Regions from separate parts of the Massilia sp. BHUDP2 genome, predicted to be linked through region 3. Evidence: predicted binding sites of a transcription regulator. Region 3 holds the regulator's gene; each other region holds the start of a gene.

Region 1 (5,140 bases), on a different contig from region 3:
CAAGGTGGACGCCCCCCACAAGCGCATCGTCTGGTTCGAGCGCTCGGCCCACATGGTTCCGTGGGAAGAGCCGGGCAAGCTTCTCGTCAGCCTGCTCGAGGTCGTCAAGCCGCTGGCGAAATGATCGCCTCCAGCTCGCCGGCAATCTGCTGCGCAAGCTGGTGGATGTGAAAGCCGTCGACGAATCCGTGGTGGGCCTGCACCGAGAACGGCAGCTCCAGGCGGCCGCCCGGCGCGTCGCGGAACTTGCCCCAGGCGAGCGAGGGAATGTCCGGATGCGCCAGCGAGGCGCTGGGGTGCTGGATGGAGGTGAAGGCCAGCCAGGGAATGCAGGTGATGAAGACCTGCTCCTTTGCTTCGCGCGGGCCGAGGCTGCGGTAGGCTTCGTTCAGTTCCGTCATCGCCGAGGCTTGTTCGCGCGCCGCAATGCCGCGCGCCACGAATTCGCGCAGGTCGTCGCTCCAATCGAACAGGGCGAAATTCAGGTCCTGGTGCTGGTTGATCACGGTGAAGGACGGCCGCAGGCGCTCGATCCGGAATACCTCGCCGTCCAGCAGGCGGTAGCGGAAGTTCTCCACCTTGAGCACTGCGCGCAGCACCGCGCACAGCAGCACGTGGAAGGGGGCCAGGCCCTGTTCCTTGCACCAGGGCCGGAAATCCGGCAGCTCGAGCGGGAAGCAGATGTTGACCGCGGCGCTGTCCATCGCATTGAACAGCGCGAAGCGGTCGCGCCGCCGTTCGAACGCCTCCATTTTTCTACCCCTTGTTCAGGCGGCTGTGGCGCACGCTGTACAGGAAGTAGGTGGCCACGGCCACGCCCATCCAGATGAAGAACACGCGGAAGGTGGCCGGCGACAGGTCCTTCATGATGTACAGGCAGGCGCATACCGACAGGCCCGGGATCACGTAGGGACCAAAGGGCACGCGGAAATGGCCCGGCTCGCCGGGGCCCTGCTTGGCGCGGATCACCGGCACGGCGATCGACACCACGATGAAGGCGGTCAGGGTGCCCATGCTCACCATGTCCCACAGGAAGGTGGCGTCGACCAGGCCGGCTACCGCGCCCACCACCAAGCAGACGATGATGGTGTTGGCGGTCGGGGCCAGGGTGCGCTTGTTCACCTTCTGGAAGGTCTTCGGGATCAGGCCGTCGCGGCTGATCGCATACAGGATGCGGGTCTGGCCGTAGATCGTCACCAGGGTTACCGAGAACACCGACACCACGGCGCCGGCCGACAGCACCAGCGCCGGCCAGGCCTGGCCGGTGACGTTCTGCAAGATCACCGACAGGCCGGCTTCCTGGCCTGCGAACATGCGGGCGGGCTGGGCGCCCATCGCGGCCACCGCCACCAGCAGGTAGAACACGGTCACGATCAGGAGCGCGGACAGGATCCCGATCGGCACGTTGCGGCGCGGGTTGTTCACTTCCTCGCCGGCGGTGGCGATGGTGTCCAGGCCGATGAAGGAGAAGAACACGGTGCCGGCGGCCGCGGTCACGCCGGCCATGCCCACGAAGCCGCTGTCGGGGTCGGGGCTGAAGAAAGGCGTGAAGTTGGCGGAATCGAAACCGGTGAAGGCGATCACGGCGAAGAAGATCAGGATGGCCAGCTTGACCAGCACCATGATGGAATTGGTGGTCGCCGATTCCTTGGTGCCGCGGATCAGCAAAATGCAGCACATCGCCACCAGGATCATCGGCGGCAGGTTGAAGTTGCCCGGGCTGAAGTGGACGTTGTGGTGGTCGGACACGAACATCGGCGAGCGCAGGTGGGCCGGGATCTCCCATCCGAAGGCATTCGACAGGAAGTTGTTCAGGTAATCCGACCAGCCGATCGCCACCGCGCTTCCCGCCAGGCCGTATTCAAGCAGCAGGCAGGCCGCCACGATGAAGGCGGCGAACTCGCCCACGGTGGCATAGGCGAAGGAATACGAGGAACCGGCGGCGGGCACGCGGCCGGCCAGTTCGGCGTAGCACAGCGCGGTCAGGCCGGCGGTGACGGCGGCGAGCAGAAAGGACAGGATCACGGCCGGACCGGCCTTCGGCACCGCCTCGACCATCGTGAAGAAGATGCCGGTGCCGATGGTGGCGCCGACGCCGATCATGGTCAGCGGGAACAGGCCGAGCGATCGCTGGAGGCCGCCGCCGCTGCTCTCTTCGTCATGCTGACGTTCGGCTGTTTTGGTGCGGATCAGCTTTTGGCCAAGGGTCAGATTCACGGCGTGTCCTTTGTGTGGAAGCTTCGGCGGCGCTCCGGTCAAGCGCTCATCTAAAAGCAGCGATTATATGGGTTTTGTGTTCTCGCAATAAAATTGTTTGCTCAAAGATGCATTTACTCAGCATCTTTTGCTAGAATGCTCCCGTCCGCACCGATTGCCCATCGCGTCCGGGGCAATTTTTTGGCCTTAAACATGCATAACTGATACATCTATCAAGGAACACATCATGATCTCGAGCGCTTCCCGTCCGTACATCGACGCTTCCGTCCCCGTCCTGCGCGACCACGGCCTGGCCATCACCACCACCTTCTACCGCAGCATGTTCGAGGCCCATCCGGAGCTGAAGAACCTGTTCAACATGGGCAACCAGGCCAGCGGCGTGCAGCAGCAATCGCTGGCCTCGGCGGTGTTCGCCTACGCCGCCAACATCGGCAACGCCGCGGCGCTCGGCCCGGTGGTGAGCCGCATCGTGCACAAGCACGCCGCGGTTGGCATCCGTGCCGACCATTACCCGATCGTCGGCCACCACCTGCTCGGCGCCATCAAGACCGTGCTGGGCGATGCCGCCACCGAGCCGCTGCTCAAGGCCTGGGAAGAGGCCTACACCTCGCTGGCGCGCCTGTTGATCGATGCGGAAGCGAAGATGTACGAGGAAGCCGGCGTGCAGCCGGGCGAGACGCGCGCGATGCGCGTAACGGAAGTGGTGCGCGAGAGCGACAACGTGGTGTCGATCCGCTTCGTCCCGGCGGACGGCGGCGCCCTGCCGCCCTTCAAGGCCGGCCAGTACCTGAGCGTGGCGGTCGATTTCAGCGACGGCCGCCGCCAGCTGCGCCAGTACAGCCTGTCGGACGCGCCGGGCAAGGACAGCCTGCGCATCTCGGTCAAGCGCGAGGATGGCGGCGCCGCACCAAGAGGTGAAGTGTCGACCTGGCTGCACGACAACGTGAACGTGGGCGACGTGCTGCACGTGATCCACCCCTTCGGCGACTTCCTGCCGGATACCGAATCGAACGAACCCGTGGTGCTGCTCTCGGCCGGCGTCGGCATCACGCCGATGATCGCGGCGCTGAACCGCATCGCGACCGTGAACCCGGAGCGCCGCGTGATCTTCGCCCACGCCGCACGCAACGCGGCGCACCACCCGCACCAGGCGGACATCGCCGCCGCCAAGGCGCGCATGCCGCACCTGCACGTAGTGACCTTCTACGAAGAGGAAGAGGCAAGCGCCGCCCTCAAGGGCAAGATGGAACTGGCGCGCCTGCCCTCGTGGCCGCGCGGCGAGACCGATGTCTACATGTGCGGCCCGCTGCCCTTCATGCAGGCGCAGTGGAATGCCCTGCTGGCGGCAGGCGCGCCGGCGAGCCGCTTGCACCGCGAGGTGTTCGGGCCGGACCTGCTCGATAATTTGCTCTAAGCGAGGCCTTGCTTTACGTAGGGTGGGCGGGTCTCCCGCCCACGCGTTCAACTGCCGCCAGCACGGCCGCGATAGATCCGGTTGCACGTATCACCGCGTGGGCGGCAGAGCCGCCCACCCTACAAATATTAATCAAGCAGATGCACGTTACGACCCGTGACACTGCGCTGCGCCGGATGCCCATACACCCGGATCCCGCCCGAGCCGCCGCCATGCGCCACCAGCGACTGCTTGACGGTGGCGCGAATCCCGCCCGAACCGTCGGCCGCCAGGTCGGCGTCCTGCGTCGACAGCGCGGCCAGGTCCACGTTGCCCGAGCCTGCGACACGGGCATTCAGCGAACGCACCGCGCCGCCGGCCTGCAGCACGCCCGAACCGGCCACGCTGGCGCGCACGTAGTCGCCGCGGATCTCGCCGACGTTCATGCGACCCGAACCCGCCAGGCTCAGGTCGGCGCTGGCGCTGCGCAGTTGGCCCGCATCGAGGACGCCCGAGCCGCTCACGCGCGCATGCAGGCTGTCGACCTTGCCGGACAGGGCTACCGTCCCGGAACCGCTCTTGCGCACCTCCAGCGGCGCGCCGTTCAGGTCGCGCACGACGACCTGGCCGGAACCGCCGGCACGCACCTCGGTCAGGCGCAGCGTGGTGTAGACGATGCGCACCGGCGTCCTGCTGCGCAGCTGGCGCTCGTTGGAGATCTTCAGGGTATTGCCCTGCGCCTCGGTGCGGATATAGGGCAGCAGGTTGCCGTCGGCTTCGACCAGCAGCGAAGGCGCCTGGCCGACCCGCACCTCGACCTGCATCGACCCGCTCACTTCCAGCACGCCGTGCGCCGCGACCTGGCGCTGGTCGCGCGCGGCGATGCCGTCGCCCTCGACCGCGTTGTCGCTGAACACCGTGCGCATGCGCACGTCGCCGTCGTTCGGCGACACGATGATGGCGCAGCCGCTCAGGGAAGCGACAGCCGCGGCGATGGTGGCAAGGGCGATGAGACGCATGGCGAAAATCCTCTGTGGTTGTTAACTGGTGCGACTTTAACAATCACCTCGCCTGCCCGCCTGCCCCGTGCGACAGGCTGCAAGAAACGATAGCTGAGCTGCGGCTGCGCGCCGCCAGCCGCCCGCGTCAGCCCACGCGCATGCTGCCGAACAGTTCCTTGTATTCACGCGGCTGCGAGCGCCAGTACTGGGGCGGCGCGAACACCTGCTCGCCCAGCTGGGCCGCCGCATGCCAGGGCCAGCGCGGGTCGTACAGCATGGCGCGCGCCAGGCCGATGAGGTCGGCCTGGCCCTGCTGCAGGATGCTTTCCGCATGCTGCGCCTCCGTAATCAATCCCACGCCGATGGTCGGCATGCCGGTCTCCTCCTTGATGCGCTGCGCGAACCCGACCTGGTAGCCCGGCCCCACCGCGATCTTCTGCTGCGGCGACAGACCGCCGGTCGAGACGTGGATGAAGTCGCAGCCGCGTTCTTTCAGCTCGCGGGCGAAACGCAGGCTCTGCTCGATCTC
Region 2 (5,140 bases), 300 kb from region 3:
GGAGCTGGCCTCGAGGATCGAGCAGCTGGCCGGCGAACTGGCGCGCCTGCACCGCAACGACCGCCGGCTGCCACCACAGGAGCGCGACGGCTATACGCTGCTGGTCGGCTTCCGGTCCTGGGAGTTCGCCGCATTCACCGCATTGCGGCGCGCATGACCGCGGCGATCGATACCGGCCGGCGCAAGCGCCTGACTTTCTGGGGCGCCGACGAGAACGACGACAGCCTGCCGCGCGCCGTGATGGCGGGCCGCAAGACGGTCACCGCCGACACGGTCGAGGACTACTACAAACCCTACGGCGAATACGGCGACGGCGGCTACGAAGCGGGCGACCTGATCGAAGTCTACGACCTGAAGCAGCGCCTGCGCTGCCTGATCCGCGCGACCAAGGTGCAGCGCATCCGCTTCGGCGACATCCCGGAAGAAGTCTGGCGCGGCGAGACCTTCGCCAGCGCACAGGAATTCCAGGAAGTGCATATCCGCTGCCTGCCGCAGTACGACTTGCACGACGACTTCGAATTCGTGACCCTGCATTTCGAGCTGGTCGAGGTGATTCAGCCCTGAGCTGCTTTCCCGGCTGCTGTATCATGCGCATCCTGTAAACGAAAGCCGCGCATGCTCACCATTACCATCAAGCAGGGCAAGGAAAAGGCCATCCTGGCCGGCGACCCCTGGATTTATCTGTCAGCCATCGACAAGGTCGAGGGCAAGCCCGCCGAGCGCAACAAGGCGGGCGCCACAGCCGTCGTGCAGTCCTCGTCGCGCCAGTTCCTGGCGCGCGCGGCCTACAACGCCAAGTCGCAGATCGCGGCCCGGGTCTGGACCCTGCGCGAGGACGAGCCGGTCGACCATGCCCTGATCAAGCGCCGCGTACAGGCTGCCGTGCTGGCGCGCGCCGAGGTGTTGCGTGACGCCGATCCGGAGGCGCTGGTCCAGCTCATCGACGGAGACCAGACCGGCTTGCCCGGCCTGCTGGTGCACAGCCATGGCGGCGCCGCGGGCTACCTGGTCTGCCAGTTCAATGCCGCCGGGGTCGACCTGTGGAAGGTGCCCGTCGTGCAGGCGCTCATCAAGGCCACCGGCTGTCCGAATGTGTACGAGCGCAGCGACGAACTGGTGCGCAAGGCCGAAGGACTGCCCGTCACGCGGCGGGTACTGGCCGGCGAGGAACCGCCCCAGCGCCTGATGGTGCGCGAAGGCGGCCGGCTGCTGCCGATGGATATCCGTACCGGTTTCATTTATCCACGCTGAACGTCTTCCGGTTGGCAGCAGCTGGTGCGGGAGCGTGATGCAGATCTGCTCCCGGCATGCGCACGTCTTGCAAGTGCGCGCTGATCAAGCCTTGCGGCGGCGTGCGACGCCGGCAAGCGCAGCACCCAGGCCCAGCAGCAGCAGCGAGCCAGGTTCCGGCACGTCATTAGCGGGAACTTCGCGTGCCAGCAGGTTTGCCTTCAGTTTCAGCGTCAGGCCATAGTTGTCGAACAGCGAGTCCGACGCGTAGGTCGCCAGTCCCACGTCGGCCAGCGTCAGCTGGTAGGTCGCACCGTAGGCGCCAGCCGTGGTGCCGAGGAAGGAAGCTTGGTAGCCGTTGGTTGCGCCCTGGCCCAGGTTATCGAACAGGGCCAGTCCCGGCGAGAACATGGCGGTGTCGCCCGAAGCAGCAATGCCGGTCAGTTTCAAGCCCACGCGATCGCCGGCCCGGTTCGAGATGCCGAAATCCTTGACGCCGAAGACATCGCCGATGAACAGGTCGCCGAAATCCAGGGTCAGCTCGTTCAAGTTCGAATCCAGGCTGAAGGAACTGGCGGCATGCATCAGGTAGCTGTATTGGGCGTTCAGCCAGCCCTCCCAGGAGATCTGGGATTCCGTGGTAGCGACACCATTGAAGTTATTGGCAGTGAGGCTTGCCGAGTTGCTGACGGCGACGTGATCGACGTTGAACTTGCCGGCGCCGACATAGGCGTTCAGGTTGGTCGCGCCGAGGTCGACATTGTCATTGACGGTCTTCGTCGTGGCGCCATCGCTGCAGGCGGACTTGGGCTTGGTGCCGCCGCAGCTGTCAGCGATATTCGACTGGCTTGCAGCACCACCCTCACGGCTGGTCGGTATCACCATCTTGATTGCGCTGCTGCCAGTGCCGCTGGCGATGTACGCACCATCCTTGTTGTTGCCGTCGCCGGTTGCCTGGACCGTGACATTGGTGGACTGCGTGTAAGCCGATTTCAGGTTGACGGTAGCGCCGGTCAGCACGCCCAGGTTCTTGTCGAATTTCTGGATCTCGGTAGTGGCCATCGTGACATTTTGTACGGTGGTTGCCTGTCCATTCGCGGTCGAATCCTTCTGGCTGTTTGTCGCCTTGAATTTGACGTCTTCCTCGGAAGCCTTGGTGATCAGCGATGCATGGGCGGCGGCTGGCAGCACGGCAGCGGCCAGCAGGATAGCGCGAAATAAAGTATTGGACATGATGGCTCCTGGTTTTGGGATATAAACGATTCGAGATGTAATGATTCGTCTCTCGCGTTTAGGTAACGCAAGCTGCATGCCAGTATTTACAAGTCCTTGATCGGAAAGAGATAGATCTTTTTTGAAGGAATTTAAAAGTGTGTAGTGTAAATATTCTCGACAGAAAATTTAGTGTTGTGTGGGAATTTTGTTAAATTTTAAAATCACTGTGCCGTTGAATTGTATTAAACCAGTCAAAGAAAAATGTAAAAATATCAAATTTGATGATAGTGCAATGCGCACGATGGTCTTTGTGGGACGAGTGTCGTAGCTGATCGCAGTAGCGACACGCATGCTAGCGTCGTGGACGGCAAGCCTCCGGCATCAGCCACAGCAGCGCCAGCAACACATGGATCACCGCACCGAGTGGCGCATACCAGAACGACAGCCCGATCGCCAGCGCGTACAGCCCGATCGACAAACGGTTCTTGCGGCTGCCCCAGGAGTGCACGTGGCCGGCGTCCGCATCCACATCCAGGCGCCACGACAGCAGCATGAAAGAGACCGAGCACAGCAGCAGCACCACGCCGTACAAGGCCACCGGCACCTCCGCCATCGGATGCTCGCCGGCCCACGCCGTCACGTAGGGAATCAGGGACATCCAGAACAGCAGGTGCAGGTTGGCCCACAGGCCGGCGCCGTCGACCTTCCTGACCCGCTCAAACAGCGCATGGTGGTTGACCCAGTAGATGCCGACGTAGACGAAGCTGAGCGCATAGCGCAGCCAGCCAGGCAGCACCTCCGCCAGGTCGGCGATGGACGTGCCCTGCGGCGGCTTCAGCTCCAGCACCATGATCGTGATGATGATCGCGATCACGCCGTCGCTGAAGGCTTCCAGCCTGTTCTTGCGCAGCACCGTGCTCATGACGCCTGCGGCTCCGGCTGCAGCAGGTGCAGGCACAGGATCGCGTTAGGCACGATCAGCGCCACGAAGCCGAAGGCGCGGTAGGCGAAGGCGGCGGCGGCGCAGCCCAGCGCGAAGGACAGCACCGGCCAGAAGAACTTGGCGCAGCGCGCCTTCGTCGCGTCGTCGGCGGCGCCGCGCAGGCGGTCGACCGTGTCGATCACGAGCTGGGTGACGTTCCCGGTCATCATCGAGGTCGGGGCCAGGTGGGTCAGCAGCAGCTTGCTGGCCGCGCTGTGGGCGCCCATCGCCGCGGCGCCCAGCAGGCCGGCCGCCATCGCCAGCGCGCCGACGCTTTTTCCCACCGGCTCGGCCAGCATGCCGCACACCATGAAGCCAAGCAGCAGCACCAGTTGCAGAGAATAGGACGGCTTGACGGCGGAGGTGGCGCGCCGCTCGCAGCGCACCACCAGCAGCCGGCTTGCCGCCACGCCCAGGATGAAGGCCGGGAAGGCCAGCAGCTTGAGCAGCGAAGGCGTCTGGGTCGGGTCGGCCAGCGATACCGCGATCAGCACGAAGTTGCCGGTGACGTGGGCCGTGAACAGGCCGAACAGGGCGACGAAGCCGAGGGTGTCGACATAGCCGGCCATGAAGCCCATGCCGATGCCCTGAAAACGCTGGAATTGTGGCGTCATCATTCGTCCTCAGAAAGCGAAGCAGCTGCAGCCGAAGGCGCCCCAGAAGCCGCCGAAATCCGAGACCGGCACGTTCGACTTGCGGGCCTTGTCATGGCTGTGGGCGTGCACGCCGCACGGGCCGCTGCACTGGTGAGGCAAGGCCATGTGCGACTGCTGCTGCGGCGCGGCCTTGCGCCAGTGGCCCGGCACCCTCGAGACCGGCGACCATTCCGGCAGCACCGGGATCGGCGCCGGGCCCAGGTCGCTGAACTCGGCCGCGCCGTACACCACCTTGCCGCCGACCACGGTCAGCACCGATTCGATCGCCTTGATGTCTTCCGCATCGACGCTGAAGAAATCGCTTGATAAGGCCACCAGGTCGGCCAGCATGCCCTCCTGGATCCGGCCCTTGCGGCCCTGCTCGTTCGAGAACCAGGCGCTGCCCGAGGTCCACAGTTCGAGCGCGACCGCGCGGTCCAGCAGGCCGTTCTCGCCGTACAGCGGCAGGCCGCCCACGGTGCGTCCGGTGACCAGCCAGTACAGGGCGGTCCACGGGTTGTAGCTGGCCACGCGGGTGGCGTCGGTGCCGGCGCCGACCGGCACGCCCATCTCCAGCATGCGCTTCACCGGCGGCGTGGCTTTCGCCGCTTCGGCGCCGTAGCGGTCGACGAAATACTCGCCCTGGAAGGCCATGCGGTGCTGGATCGCGATGCCGCCGCCTAGCGCTTTCACGCGCTCGATGTTGGCTTCGCTGATGGTCTCGCAGTGGTCGAACATCCAGTGCAGGCCGTTGAAGGGAATCTCGCGGTTGATCTTCTCGAAGACATTGAGCATGCGGGTGATCGATTCGTCGTAGGTGGCGTGCAGGCGGAAGGGCCAGCGCTCGGTCACCAGATGGCGCACCACCTTTTCCAGCTCATCTTCCATGCCTTCGGCCAGCTCGGGGCGCGGCTCCAGGAAGTCCTCGAAGTCGGCGGCCGAGAACACCAGCATCTCGCCGGCGCCGTTGTGGCGGTAGTAGTCGCTGCCCTGCCCCGGCGTCACCATGCCGGTCCAGCGCTGGAAGTCTTCCAGCTCCTTGCCCTTGTTCTGGGTGAACAGGTTGTAGGCGATGCGG
Region 3 (5,140 bases):
CCTGACCTCGAGCACGCACTCGCTGGTGGCGCGTTTCTCCGAGACGCGGCGCAGCCACCCGCTGTCGCACGAGCTGCGCCCGGGCGAGAATCCGGCCTCGCGCCGCACCCTGATCGAATGCATCGCCGAGGAGCGCGAGCGCCTGTCGGCGATCGAGAACCTGGGCCACGTGATCGACACCTCGGAACTGTCCGCCAACAAGCTGCGCGCCTGGGTCAAGGAACTGGCCGACCTCGAGCATGCCCCGCTGACCCTGTTCTTCGAATCCTTCGCTTTCAAAGTGGGGGTGCCGCTGGATGCCGACTTCGTGTTCGACGTGCGCGCGGTTCCCAATCCCTACTACGACCTGGCGCTGCGCCCGCTCACGGGCAAGGACGCGCCGGTGATCGCCTTCCTCGACGCCCAGCCGAGCGCGGTGGAGATGCTGGAAGATATCCGCGCTTTTGTTGCAAAGTGGCTGCCCTCGTTCAAAACGGACAACCGGTCCTACCTCACCGTGGCGGTGGGCTGTACCGGCGGGCAGCACCGTTCGGTCTACATGGCGGAAAGGCTGGGGGCCTACTTTGGGCAGACGGAGCGGGTGATCATTCGTCACCGCGAGCAGCCGAAGCACGCGTCCCATTAAACCGTAGGGTGGTCGGCTCTGCCGACCGCGCGTTCAACTCCGGGATAAATTGATGCGACGTCGCAGCGCAAGGGCTGTTTGAACGCGCGGACGGCGAAGCCGTCCACCCTACGAGAAACGTCAGGACAGGTGGCGCAGCGGGTGTGCGTAATCAGGCCACACCGGCTCGAAGAAGCGCGCCACCATCTCGGGCTTCACCTCCTCCAGCGTCGGCGGATTCCACTTCGGCTGGTTGTCCTTGTCGATCACCAGCGCCCGCACGCCTTCCAGCACTTCGCCGTGCTCGAAATTGCGGCGCACCAGGTTGCGCTCCATGCGCAGGCAGTCCGCCACGTCCAGCGAGGCGCCGCGCAGCAGCAGTTCGTGGGTCACGCACATCATCAGGGGCGAGCGCTGGCGCATCGCCTTCAGCGCCTTCTGCGCGAACGGGTTCTCGTCACGACCCAGCGAAGCCATGATCATCGCCACATTGGCGGCGCCGAAGTGCGCATCGATCACGCCGCGCTGCGCCTGCAGTTCGCTCGGCCCCAGTTGGCCCGCGAATTGCGCCGCATAGCTGCGGATCGCCGCCGGCAGCTGCGCGCCCGGGGTCGTCTCGACCAGCGCCATCAGGCCGGCCAGTTCCGCGCCCGGCACGTACACGTCCGCCAACCCCACATACAGCGCATCGGCCGCGCCGATGGTCAGGCCGGTCAGGCCCAGGTACTGGCCCAGCTGGCCCGGCGCATGCGACAGGAAGTGGCTGCCGCCCACGTCCGGGAACAGGCCGATGTTCACCTCGGGCATCGCCATCTTGGTGCGGTCGGTCACGATGCGCAGGCCGCAGCTAGGTCCGCCCTGGGCGATGCCCATGCCGCCGCCCATCACCACGCCATCCATCACGGCGATGTAGGGCTTCGGGTAGAAATGAATGAGGTGGTTCAGCGCGTATTCTTCGGTGAAGAAGTCTTCCAGCAGCGCGCTGCCGCCCATGGGGCCGACGTGGCCCATCTCGTGGAAGAAGCGGATGTCGCCGCCGGCGCACAAGGCCTTCTCGCTGCTGCTGGTGATGACCACCGCGTCGATGCCTGCGTCATCCTTCCATTGCAGCAGGATGGCGCTCAGGGCGCGCACCATGTCGAGCGAGAGGGAGTTCAGCGCCTTCGGCCGGTCGAGCGTGATGACGCCGGTGCGGTTGGCAACGCGGGTCAGGACGGTATCGGTCATGATGGTATTCTGTGATCGAAAAGACATGCATTCTACAGAACATTTGTACAAACGGAAGCGTGGAAAAGTAACAGGTATTGTACAAAAGCAAAAAGGGCGTCCCCTCAGACGCCCTTGCTGTGTTTGCGGCTACCCGTATCAGTTACGCGGCAGCGGCTTCTCCGTTGTCCGGAAGGCGCTTGTGCGCCACGTGGTTATGATTTTGCAGCATGGATTTGTGTTTCAGAACCTGCCTGTCCAACCTGTCCATCAAGGTGTCGATGGCCGCATACAGATCTTGCGCAGCACTCGCCACATGCAGAATTTTGCCCGATACCTGTAGGTTGATCTCGGCCTTTTGCCGTTTTTCTTTTTCAGTGAGGTTATCGATGGCGAGGAACACGTGGGTGTCGATCACGTGGTCGAAATGGCGGGTGATGCGCTCGAGCTTATTCTGAACGTATTCACGGATGGCGGGGGTGACTTCGAGATGGTGGCCGCTGATTGTGAGGTTCATACACACTCCTTTGGGAAGGTGCCCTGCCCGCGCCACAAGGTGAGAGTGGGCAGGTGCTTTACAGGGATTTGCGGAGGCTGACGGGCGGAATCTTGAGCGCTTCGCGGTATTTGGCAACCGTCCTGCGCGCAATGACCATACCTTGTTCCCCGAGCATCTCCGCGATCTTGCTGTCGGATAGAGGATTCCTAGGGTCTTCTGCTCCTGTCAATTGCGCAATAAGCGCGCGGATCGCCGTCGAGGAGGCTTCTCCCCCCGCTTCGGTGGCGACGTGGCTTCCGAAGAAGTACTTCAGCTCGAACATGCCGTGCGGGGTCAGCATGTATTTCTGCGTGGTTACACGCGAGATCGTGCTCTCGTGTAGGCCTAGTGTATCAGCTATCTCACGCAAAACAAGAGGGCGCATGGCAACCGCGCCGTGGCTGAAAAAGTTGCGCTGGCGCTCGACGATTGCCTCGGCAACACGCAGGATCGTGTCGAAGCGCTGGCGCATGTTCTTGATGAGCCACTTGGCTTCCTGCAATTGCGCGCCCATCTGGCTTTCGCTTCTACCCTGCTTGAGCAGGTTCGCGTACAGGCTGTTCACGCGCAGCTTCGGCATCACTTCCGGGTTCAGCGAGACGGCCCAGCCGTCCTTGGCGCGGCGCACGATCACGTCCGGCACCACGTAGTCGGACGTGCCCGAGCCGAAGGCGGCGCCCGGGTGCGGATTGCATTGGCGGACCACGGCCTGCACCTCGCGCAGGTCTTCGTCGTCGCAGTCGAGCGCCTTTTTCAGCTTGGTGTATTCGCGCTGCGCGAACCAGGTCAGGTAGCCTTCGACGATCTTCAAGGCAAGGCGCCGCGTCACCAGGGGCACGCCCGGCATGCGGCGGATCTGCAGGGCCAGGCATTCGGCCGCGCTGCGCGCGCCCACGCCCACCGGGTCCAGGCTCTGCACCAGCGCCAGCGCGCAGCGCAGCTCGTCCATCTCGATCTCGAGTTCTGCCGGCAGGCGCGCATGGATGTCGTCGAGCGGCTCTTCCAGGTAGCCGTTGTCGTCGAGCGCATCGATCACCAGCTCGGCCAGCGCGCGATCGCGCAGGCTGCAGCCGGTCAGGCGGATCTGTTCCGTCAGGTGTTCGCGCAGCGTGATGCCGTCGGCTTCCAGCTGCGGACGGCCGTCCTCGTCGTCGCTGCTGCGCGCGCCGCCGCCTTCACCGCCCCAATCCGCATCCGCCTCGCCACGCTCCCCATGGTCTTCGCCATCCGTGCCCTCGGGCTCGGCCTTCGCGCCCTCCTGCCCTTCCTGCCCCGGCTGGGGCGCCGGCGCTTCGCCATTCGCCGGCGCGGTATTGATCGCGCCGTCCGCCAGAAGCCGCACCGAGCGGTCGAGCGGATCGTCGAGCCGTTCGAGCAGCGGGTTGTCGTGCAGGATCTGCTCGATCTCCTGGTGCAGTTCGAGCGTGGAGAGCTGCAGCAGGCGGATCGACTGCTGCAGCTGCGGCGTGAGCGCCAGGTGCTGCGAAGTGCGTAGCTGGAGAGACTGTTTCATGCCTGGTGCTCTTGATTACATCCTGAAGTGCTCGCCGAGGTACACGCGCCGTACGGATTCGTTGGCGATGATGTCGTCAGGGCGGCCCGAGGCCAGCACCGCCCCCTGGTTGATGATGTAGGCGCGGTCGCAAATGCCGAGCGTCTCGCGCACGTTGTGATCGGTGATCAGGACGCCGATGTTGCGCTCCTTCAGGAAGCGCACGATGCGCTGGATCTCGATCACCGCGATCGGATCGACGCCGGCGAAGGGTTCGTCGAGCAGCACGAAGCGCGGGTTGGTCGCGAGCGCGCGCGCGATCTCGACGCGGCGCCGTTCGCCGCCCGACAGCGACAGCGCCGGGTTCTCGCGCAGCTTCTCGATCTGCAGTTCGGCCAGCAGGGTGTCGAGGCGCTCGTTGATCTGGTCGCGGGTGAGCGGCTTGCCGTCCACGCGCTGCAGTTCCAGCACGGCGCGGATGTTCTCCTCCACCGTCAGCTTGCGGAACACCGAGGCTTCCTGCGGCAGGTAGGACAGGCCCAGCACCGCACGGCGGTGGATCGGCAGGCTCGAGATGTCGGTGCCGTTGATGTCGATGGTGCCGGCGTCCGAGGGCACCAGGCCGACGATCATGTAGAAGGAGGTGGTCTTGCCGGCGCCGTTGGGGCCGAGCAGGCCCACCACTTCGCCGCACTCGACCTGCAGCGACACGTCGCGCACCACCAAGCGCTTGCCGTAGCTCTTCTGCAGGCCCTTGACGATCAGGGTGCTGCAGCCTTCGACCGCGGTGGCCGCTGCGTCCGTACTTGCGCTCATGGCTGCCGTCATTGCTTTGCACCTTCGGCTGGCGCCGTGGTACGGCGCGGCGCGATGATCAGGGTACCGCGGCCGCCGCCCACCTTGCTCTGGCCGGTGGGATCGTTGCGCACCTGCGCGACCTCGCGGCGGTTGTCGTAGGAGATGAAGGGGCCCTTGATCTCGTTGGTCATGCGGCCGCCCTCCAGCTCGCGCACCTCGGCGCTGGTGAACAGCTTGACCAGTTCGGCGCGCTCGTCGTATTCGATGCGCTGGGCCTGGCCCTCGACCCACAGGTCGGGACCGCCGTCGCGCTTCTGGCGGAAGGTCGCCAGCTTGCCGTTGTTGGCGGTCAGGGTCACGCTCATGTAGCCCTCCGGCGTTTCCTTCACCAGGGCGCGGTCGGACTTCAGCACCAGGGTGCCGCGCGTGAGCACGACGTTGCCGGTCAGGATGCGGGTCTGCGTGACCTCGTCGACGTCGAGGGAATCGAAGTTGATCACGG
Region 4 (5,140 bases), 390 kb from region 3:
GAACGAGGCCTCGGCCGCCAGCCATCTCAAGCGCGCCATCGAGCTGGAGCCGAATTTCGTCCCGGCCCGCCTGGCCCAGATCGACATGGCCTTGCGCGCCGGCCGTGCTGACGAGGCACTGCAGATCACGCGCGATCTGCAGAAACGCGAGCCCAGGTCGCCTGCCGGCTACATGCTCGAAGGCGACGTGATGCTGGCGCAAAAGAAACCTGCGCAGGCCGTGGTGGCCTACGAAAAGGCCCAGTCGCTGTCGAGCTCGCCGGAACTGCTGCTCAAGACGATGCAGGCGATGAACCTGGCCGGCAAGGGCAAGGAAGCCAGTGCGCGCGGCACGCAATGGTTCAATCAGCATCCGAACGACGTACGCGTCGCCTTGATGGCGGCGGAAATCAACCTGGGCAACAAGGAATACAAACAGGCGATTCCGGTGCTCGAGCGCGCGCTCAAGGCGGCGCCGAACAATCCGCAAATCTTGAACAACCTGGCCTGGGCCTATCAGCAGGAAAAAGATCCGCGAGCACTGGCGACGGCCGAACAAGCCTTCAAGCTGGCGGGCAACCATCCCGGCGTGATGGATACCCTCGGCTGGCTGCTGGTGGAAAAGGGTGATACCGCGCGTGCCCTGCCGCTGCTGCAGAAGGCTGTCGAGAAAGCGCCGAATGCACCGGAAATCCGTTATCACCTGGCGGTCGCCCTGCATAAATCGGGCGACAAGCAGGGAGCACGCAAGGAAATCGACAAGGCGCTCGCCCAGAATGCGCCTTTCAGTGAAATTGATGCCGCGCGCGCATTGCTCAAGGCCCTGTAAGTTTGATAATATATTGATATCAAACTGGTTTCGGTTCCGCTGCGCCGCTGGTGCGGCGGAATCGCCCCGATCGACGGAAACCGGGGCAGACTCCACATAAGCCACGCCTCGATGCAAGGACGTGGCACGCCAACCATCTCGGGCTTTCCTGAACCATCGCATGCCGGCATTCGGCATGGGATGGCGCTGTCCTGTTCCTCATCGGCCCAGGTTTCATTGGCTGCTTCCCTAGCGAACGCGCGATATATGTCAGTCGCGATACTATGGCAGCCTCTACTTTCGAGGATGTTTTATCGTGAACGACGATTCGTACGGAATTCGTCTACCGGATACTGCTGAGGGCCGAAATTCGGCCAGCATGCTTGTGAAACGCATGTATGCCCGTCGCGGGTATACCGGTTCGCGCCATGTCCTCGATGAGCATAATCGCGTGACGCTGACCGCCACCGACAAGGGTGAGGTCGTGGGCACGGTGACCATCGGCATCGATTCGGAACTCGGCCTGATGGCCGACGAGTTGTTCAAGGACATTCTTGACGAGCATCGGGCGCGTGGCGCACGGCTGTGTGAATGCACCAAGCTGGCGTTTGACCTCTCGGAACGCTCCCGAGTTCCCCTGGCCAACGTATTTCATCTGGCACTCATTTACGCGCGCGACCTGTACGACTGCACCGACGTCGTCATCGAAATCAATCCGCGCCATCGCCGCTTCTACGAGCGCATGCTCGGTTTCCGCCAGCAAGGGGAATTGAAAATCAATCCGCGCGTGAATGCCCCGGCTTACCTGATGCACCTGAGCCTCGATTACGTGAGCGAACAGGTCGAGCGCCTGGGCGGAACCTTCGATACCCCCGCCGGCAGCGCGGAGCGCTCGCTCTACCCGTATTTCTTTTCCCCCCGCGAGGAACGCGGTATTATCAACCGCCTGTTGCGCATGGATGAGCACCACATTTCCTCATAGCGCAATATAGCGGTACCTGTATCGATAAGGCCGATGACGCGCATGCGCGGCAGCGGCGCTTTACGTCAACTATTCCCATCCATGATGAAAAATCCGTTTCGCTACGAGCAGGCTTTTGCGCGCAATATTGGCTGGATCACTCCGGAAGAACAACAACGGTTGCGCAACAAGCGTGTGGCGATTGCCGGTATCGGCGGTGTCGGCGGGGTCCACCTGCTGACATTGACGCGCCTCGGTATTTCCAGATTCAATATCGCCGATTTCGACCGCTTCGATATCCCGAATTTCAACCGCCAGGTGGGCGCGATGATGTCCACGCTGGGCCAGCCGAAAGCAGAAGTCCTGGAGCGCATGGCGCGCGACATCAATCCCGAAGTCGAGATCCGCGTATTTCCGGACGGCGTCGATGCCGGCAATCTCGACGATTTCCTGGGAGATGCCGACCTGTATGTCGACGGCCTGGATTTCTTCGCCTTCGATGCACGCCGCCAGACCTTTGCAAGGTGCGCAGAGCTGGGCGTGCCGGCCACCACCGCGGCGCCGCTGGGCATGGGAGCCGCCCTGCTGAACTTCATGCCGGGCGGAATGACTTTCGAAGAGTATTTCCAGTGGGGTGACTTGCCGGACATCGACAAGGCGATCCGTTTCGCCATCGGCCTGGCGCCGGCCGGGCTGCACCGGCCCTACCTCGTGATGCCGGAAGCGGTGAATTTCGACGAGCAGCGCGGCCCGTCGACCTTCATGGCCTGCCAGTTGTGTGCAGGCATCGTCGGGACCGAAGCGCTGAAGATCCTGCTCGGTCGCGGCAAGGTGCTGGCGGCGCCCTATGGCATGCAGTTCGACGCCTACCGCAACAAGCTCAAGCAGACCTGGCGCCCGGGCGGCAGCAGCCATCCGATCCAGAGGCTAGCGATTGCGATCGGCAAGCGCCAGTTCGCCAGCAAGATGCGCTGAATTTGTTTGAGCCAAAAAAAATCCACTGCCGAGGCAGTGGATTTTTTTTGCCGAACCTGGCGAACCAGGCCCCGGACAAGATTACTTGGCTTGCTTGCGGCGACGTGCGGCGCCCAGGCCCAGCAGGCCGAGACCCAGCAGACCCAGCGATGCTGGCTCAGGTACACGTGCGCCTTCTTCGAAGGTGATGTCCATCGAACCGTTAATGGTCTGGGTACCAGTCACCGGGAAGTTGTTCAACTGACCGCGCTGCAGCGAGATGTTGTAGAACGGCTTCGGATCGATGAAGAACGCGCGACCATCGGCGGTCAGCTCGAAGCTGGTGACCGAGCCGAAGGCACCGCACTCCAGGCCACGGCGGCAGTTGAAGCTGGTTGGGGTCAGGTTGCCCTCGCCTTCAATGCCGGTGCCGGTTGCCAGCAGCAGGTCATCGCCACGGTTGATGTAGTCGGTTGGCAGGACGCCTTTCGCGACCGACGACACGGTGTCGTTGTTACGATCCAGCCAGACCGACAGGCTCGAGCCAGTGCCTGGCAGGAAGGTGAACACGGTGTTGACGCCGTCTGGGGTATAGGTGCCGGTTGCGGTGTAGAAACCGTAGACATCGTAGTTCGAGTTCAGGCCGGTATTGTCGAGGGCAGTAGCGCCATCGTTCTTGGCGAAGCCTTCGAGGTCGAAGAACAGATTGACGGTGAAGGTACCCGAACCATCGGCGCCACGCTCAGAGAACGTGATGCGTTCGATATAGTTCGACACAATTTTGTCAGCGGTGAACTGACCAGCGGCATCAGTAGTACCCGGCTTCTGCACGGTGAAATCCGGATAAACTGCTTGTGCCTGTGCGCTACCTGCGAACAGGGAAGTTACGGCGATTGCGCCGGCCAGAATGCTCTTCGAAAACATTGCTTTCATTTATGATCTCCTGGATGAATTCGGAACTTACGCAAGCATATAGAGCAAACACCGTGCCAGCTCTCAAATTCTCCTTAAAATCAATGACTTAAGTTTTTATCAATGCTTGAGTTATCTGCACGTGTAAAGTAAACCGACACATTTACTTTGTTAAATTTATTTAGTGCAATTATCGGATCGAAGGTTTTCTTGCAACCACGTTCCAAGTGTTTCCAGATTTAAATTCTGAAGCGATTTCGTAGCCGGCGTCCAGCATCTTCTGCCGGATGTCCTGTTCGCGGAACGGGCTGTACAGGATGCCTTTCTTGATACCCCAGTCGTTGATCTTCTGGGCTGCCCAGCGCAGCGGTGCGAAACCGCTCGGATACAGCAGCACATTGGCCGCCAGCGTTCCGCCCGGCTTGAGCACGCGCAGAATGTCGCGCAACGCCCCGTCGACGGTCGGGAAGCAATGGATCGAGTTGGCGATGTTGGCCGTATCGAAGTGATTGCTCGGGAAAGGCAGGTCGGCGGCGTCGGCATGCTGCACCTTCACCTGGGGATCCTTGGCGAAGCGCTTCTTGGCGCCGGCCAGCATCGAAGGCGCGTAGTCGATGCCGACCACGTTCACCTTGGGCAGCTTGCGGCGGCGGCGCCAGTTGAGGATCATTTCCAGCAGGGTTCCGGTGCCGCAGGCGACCTCCAGGTGATCCGGGCCGAAATTGGGGCCGAAGAAACGCATCTGGGTGCCGATCGTGCTGTTATAGGCGAACGTGAGGATGAAGAAGCCGCGGATGTCATACCACCACGGCTCGGATGAGTAGGCTTCGGCGATTTCATCGCGGGTTTTACCGCTCGTCATGGGCGTTCCTTGCTGTAAATGGTGAAAAGAAGAAAGTGAATATAGGAGCTTCTGCAGCCAGGAGCAAGCTGCAGATGACTGCCAGGAAGAATTTTGGGGCAGGAATCAGCCAATGCGTTTCAAGCGCGCAATGATACCGGCCTCTTCGCGGGGCGAGAAAAAGTAGGGAAACAGGGAGCGGTCGCCAAGCGCGTGGTCGCCCTTCCCCGCCACCTCGGCAATACGCTGGGTGCCGCGGGCGATATGCCCGCGCAACAGCACGGCCGGCGCGTCGACGCGCGGATTCGGCCGCGATTCGCATTCGACCCGGAAGTCGAGCATGACTTCATAGAAGCGGCGGTGGCGCGGATTCACTTCGATGAAGATGTCGCTGCACTGGTGCAAATCCCTGGCATAGATGAAGGCCACATGGAACAGGGAGGCCAGCACCGCCTTGGATTTGATCGCCGGATCGAAGGCGAGCTTGATGATCTCGCACACCTTGCCCTGGGCGCGATAGGGATCGATATGATCCTGGAATACCTGGTCGGCGAGCAGGCCGACGTCCGAATCGAGGTTGAGGCTCAGCGTACCGATGACCCCATTCTTGTTCGACGCCGTCAGGGTAATCCGGTTGGGGTCCTCGCCGATATGGTGGTTGCCGCTATAGCCGCGCCACGCATAC

What was found. Region 3 encodes sigma-54, which starts transcription at its own class of promoters, with help from an activator protein. Its sites were predicted from a motif close to TGGCANGNAANCTGCTTT; they were not measured.
Region 1: a site for sigma-54 is predicted at 2,399-2,416, ahead of hmpA (NO-inducible flavohemoprotein). Genes of this name have one in related genera too.
Region 2: a site for sigma-54 is predicted at 2,528-2,545, ahead of ACK6C6_RS19100 (PEP-CTERM sorting domain-containing protein). Genes of this name have one in related genera too.
Region 4: a site for sigma-54 is predicted at 3,677-3,694, ahead of pepA (flocculation-associated PEP-CTERM protein PepA). Genes of this name have one in related genera too.

The regions. Positions count from the first base shown of each region.
Region 1 covers NZ_JBJUVW010000001.1:19,183-24,322, reverse strand. The annotation lists gene ACK6C6_RS00100 (alpha/beta fold hydrolase) at 1-124, shown strand, start outside; gene ACK6C6_RS00095 (CatA-like O-acetyltransferase) at 105-752, opposite strand; gene ACK6C6_RS00090 (APC family permease) at 757-2,217, opposite strand; gene hmpA (NO-inducible flavohemoprotein) at 2,444-3,631, shown strand; gene ACK6C6_RS00080 (head GIN domain-containing protein) at 3,760-4,629, opposite strand; gene ACK6C6_RS00075 (NADH:flavin oxidoreductase/NADH oxidase) at 4,757-5,140, opposite strand, start outside.
Region 2 covers NZ_JBJUVW010000003.1:532,508-537,647, forward strand. The annotation lists gene ACK6C6_RS19085 (helix-turn-helix transcriptional regulator) at 1-157, shown strand, start outside; gene ACK6C6_RS19090 (ASCH domain-containing protein) at 154-564, shown strand; gene ACK6C6_RS19095 (SAM-dependent methyltransferase) at 616-1,251, shown strand; gene ACK6C6_RS19100 (PEP-CTERM sorting domain-containing protein) at 1,336-2,463, opposite strand; gene ACK6C6_RS19105 (TMEM175 family protein) at 2,798-3,355, opposite strand; gene ACK6C6_RS19110 (YoaK family protein) at 3,364-4,044, opposite strand; gene ACK6C6_RS19115 (amidohydrolase) at 4,051-5,140, opposite strand, start outside.
Region 3 covers NZ_JBJUVW010000003.1:232,692-237,831, forward strand. The annotation lists gene rapZ (RNase adapter RapZ) at 1-625, shown strand, start outside; gene ACK6C6_RS17820 (enoyl-CoA hydratase/isomerase family protein) at 746-1,831, opposite strand; gene hpf (ribosome hibernation-promoting factor, HPF/YfiA family) at 1,974-2,327, opposite strand; gene ACK6C6_RS17830 (RNA polymerase factor sigma-54) at 2,386-3,861, opposite strand; gene lptB (LPS export ABC transporter ATP-binding protein) at 3,877-4,656, opposite strand; gene lptA (lipopolysaccharide transport periplasmic protein LptA) at 4,665-5,140, opposite strand, start outside.
Region 4 covers NZ_JBJUVW010000003.1:622,966-628,105, forward strand. The annotation lists gene prsT (XrtA/PEP-CTERM system TPR-repeat protein PrsT) at 1-808, shown strand, start outside; gene ACK6C6_RS19535 (N-acyl amino acid synthase FeeM domain-containing protein) at 1,104-1,769, shown strand; gene ACK6C6_RS19540 (ThiF family adenylyltransferase) at 1,854-2,723, shown strand; gene pepA (flocculation-associated PEP-CTERM protein PepA) at 2,805-3,635, opposite strand; gene ACK6C6_RS19550 (class I SAM-dependent methyltransferase) at 3,805-4,476, opposite strand; gene ACK6C6_RS19555 (N-acyl amino acid synthase FeeM domain-containing protein) at 4,582-5,140, opposite strand, start outside.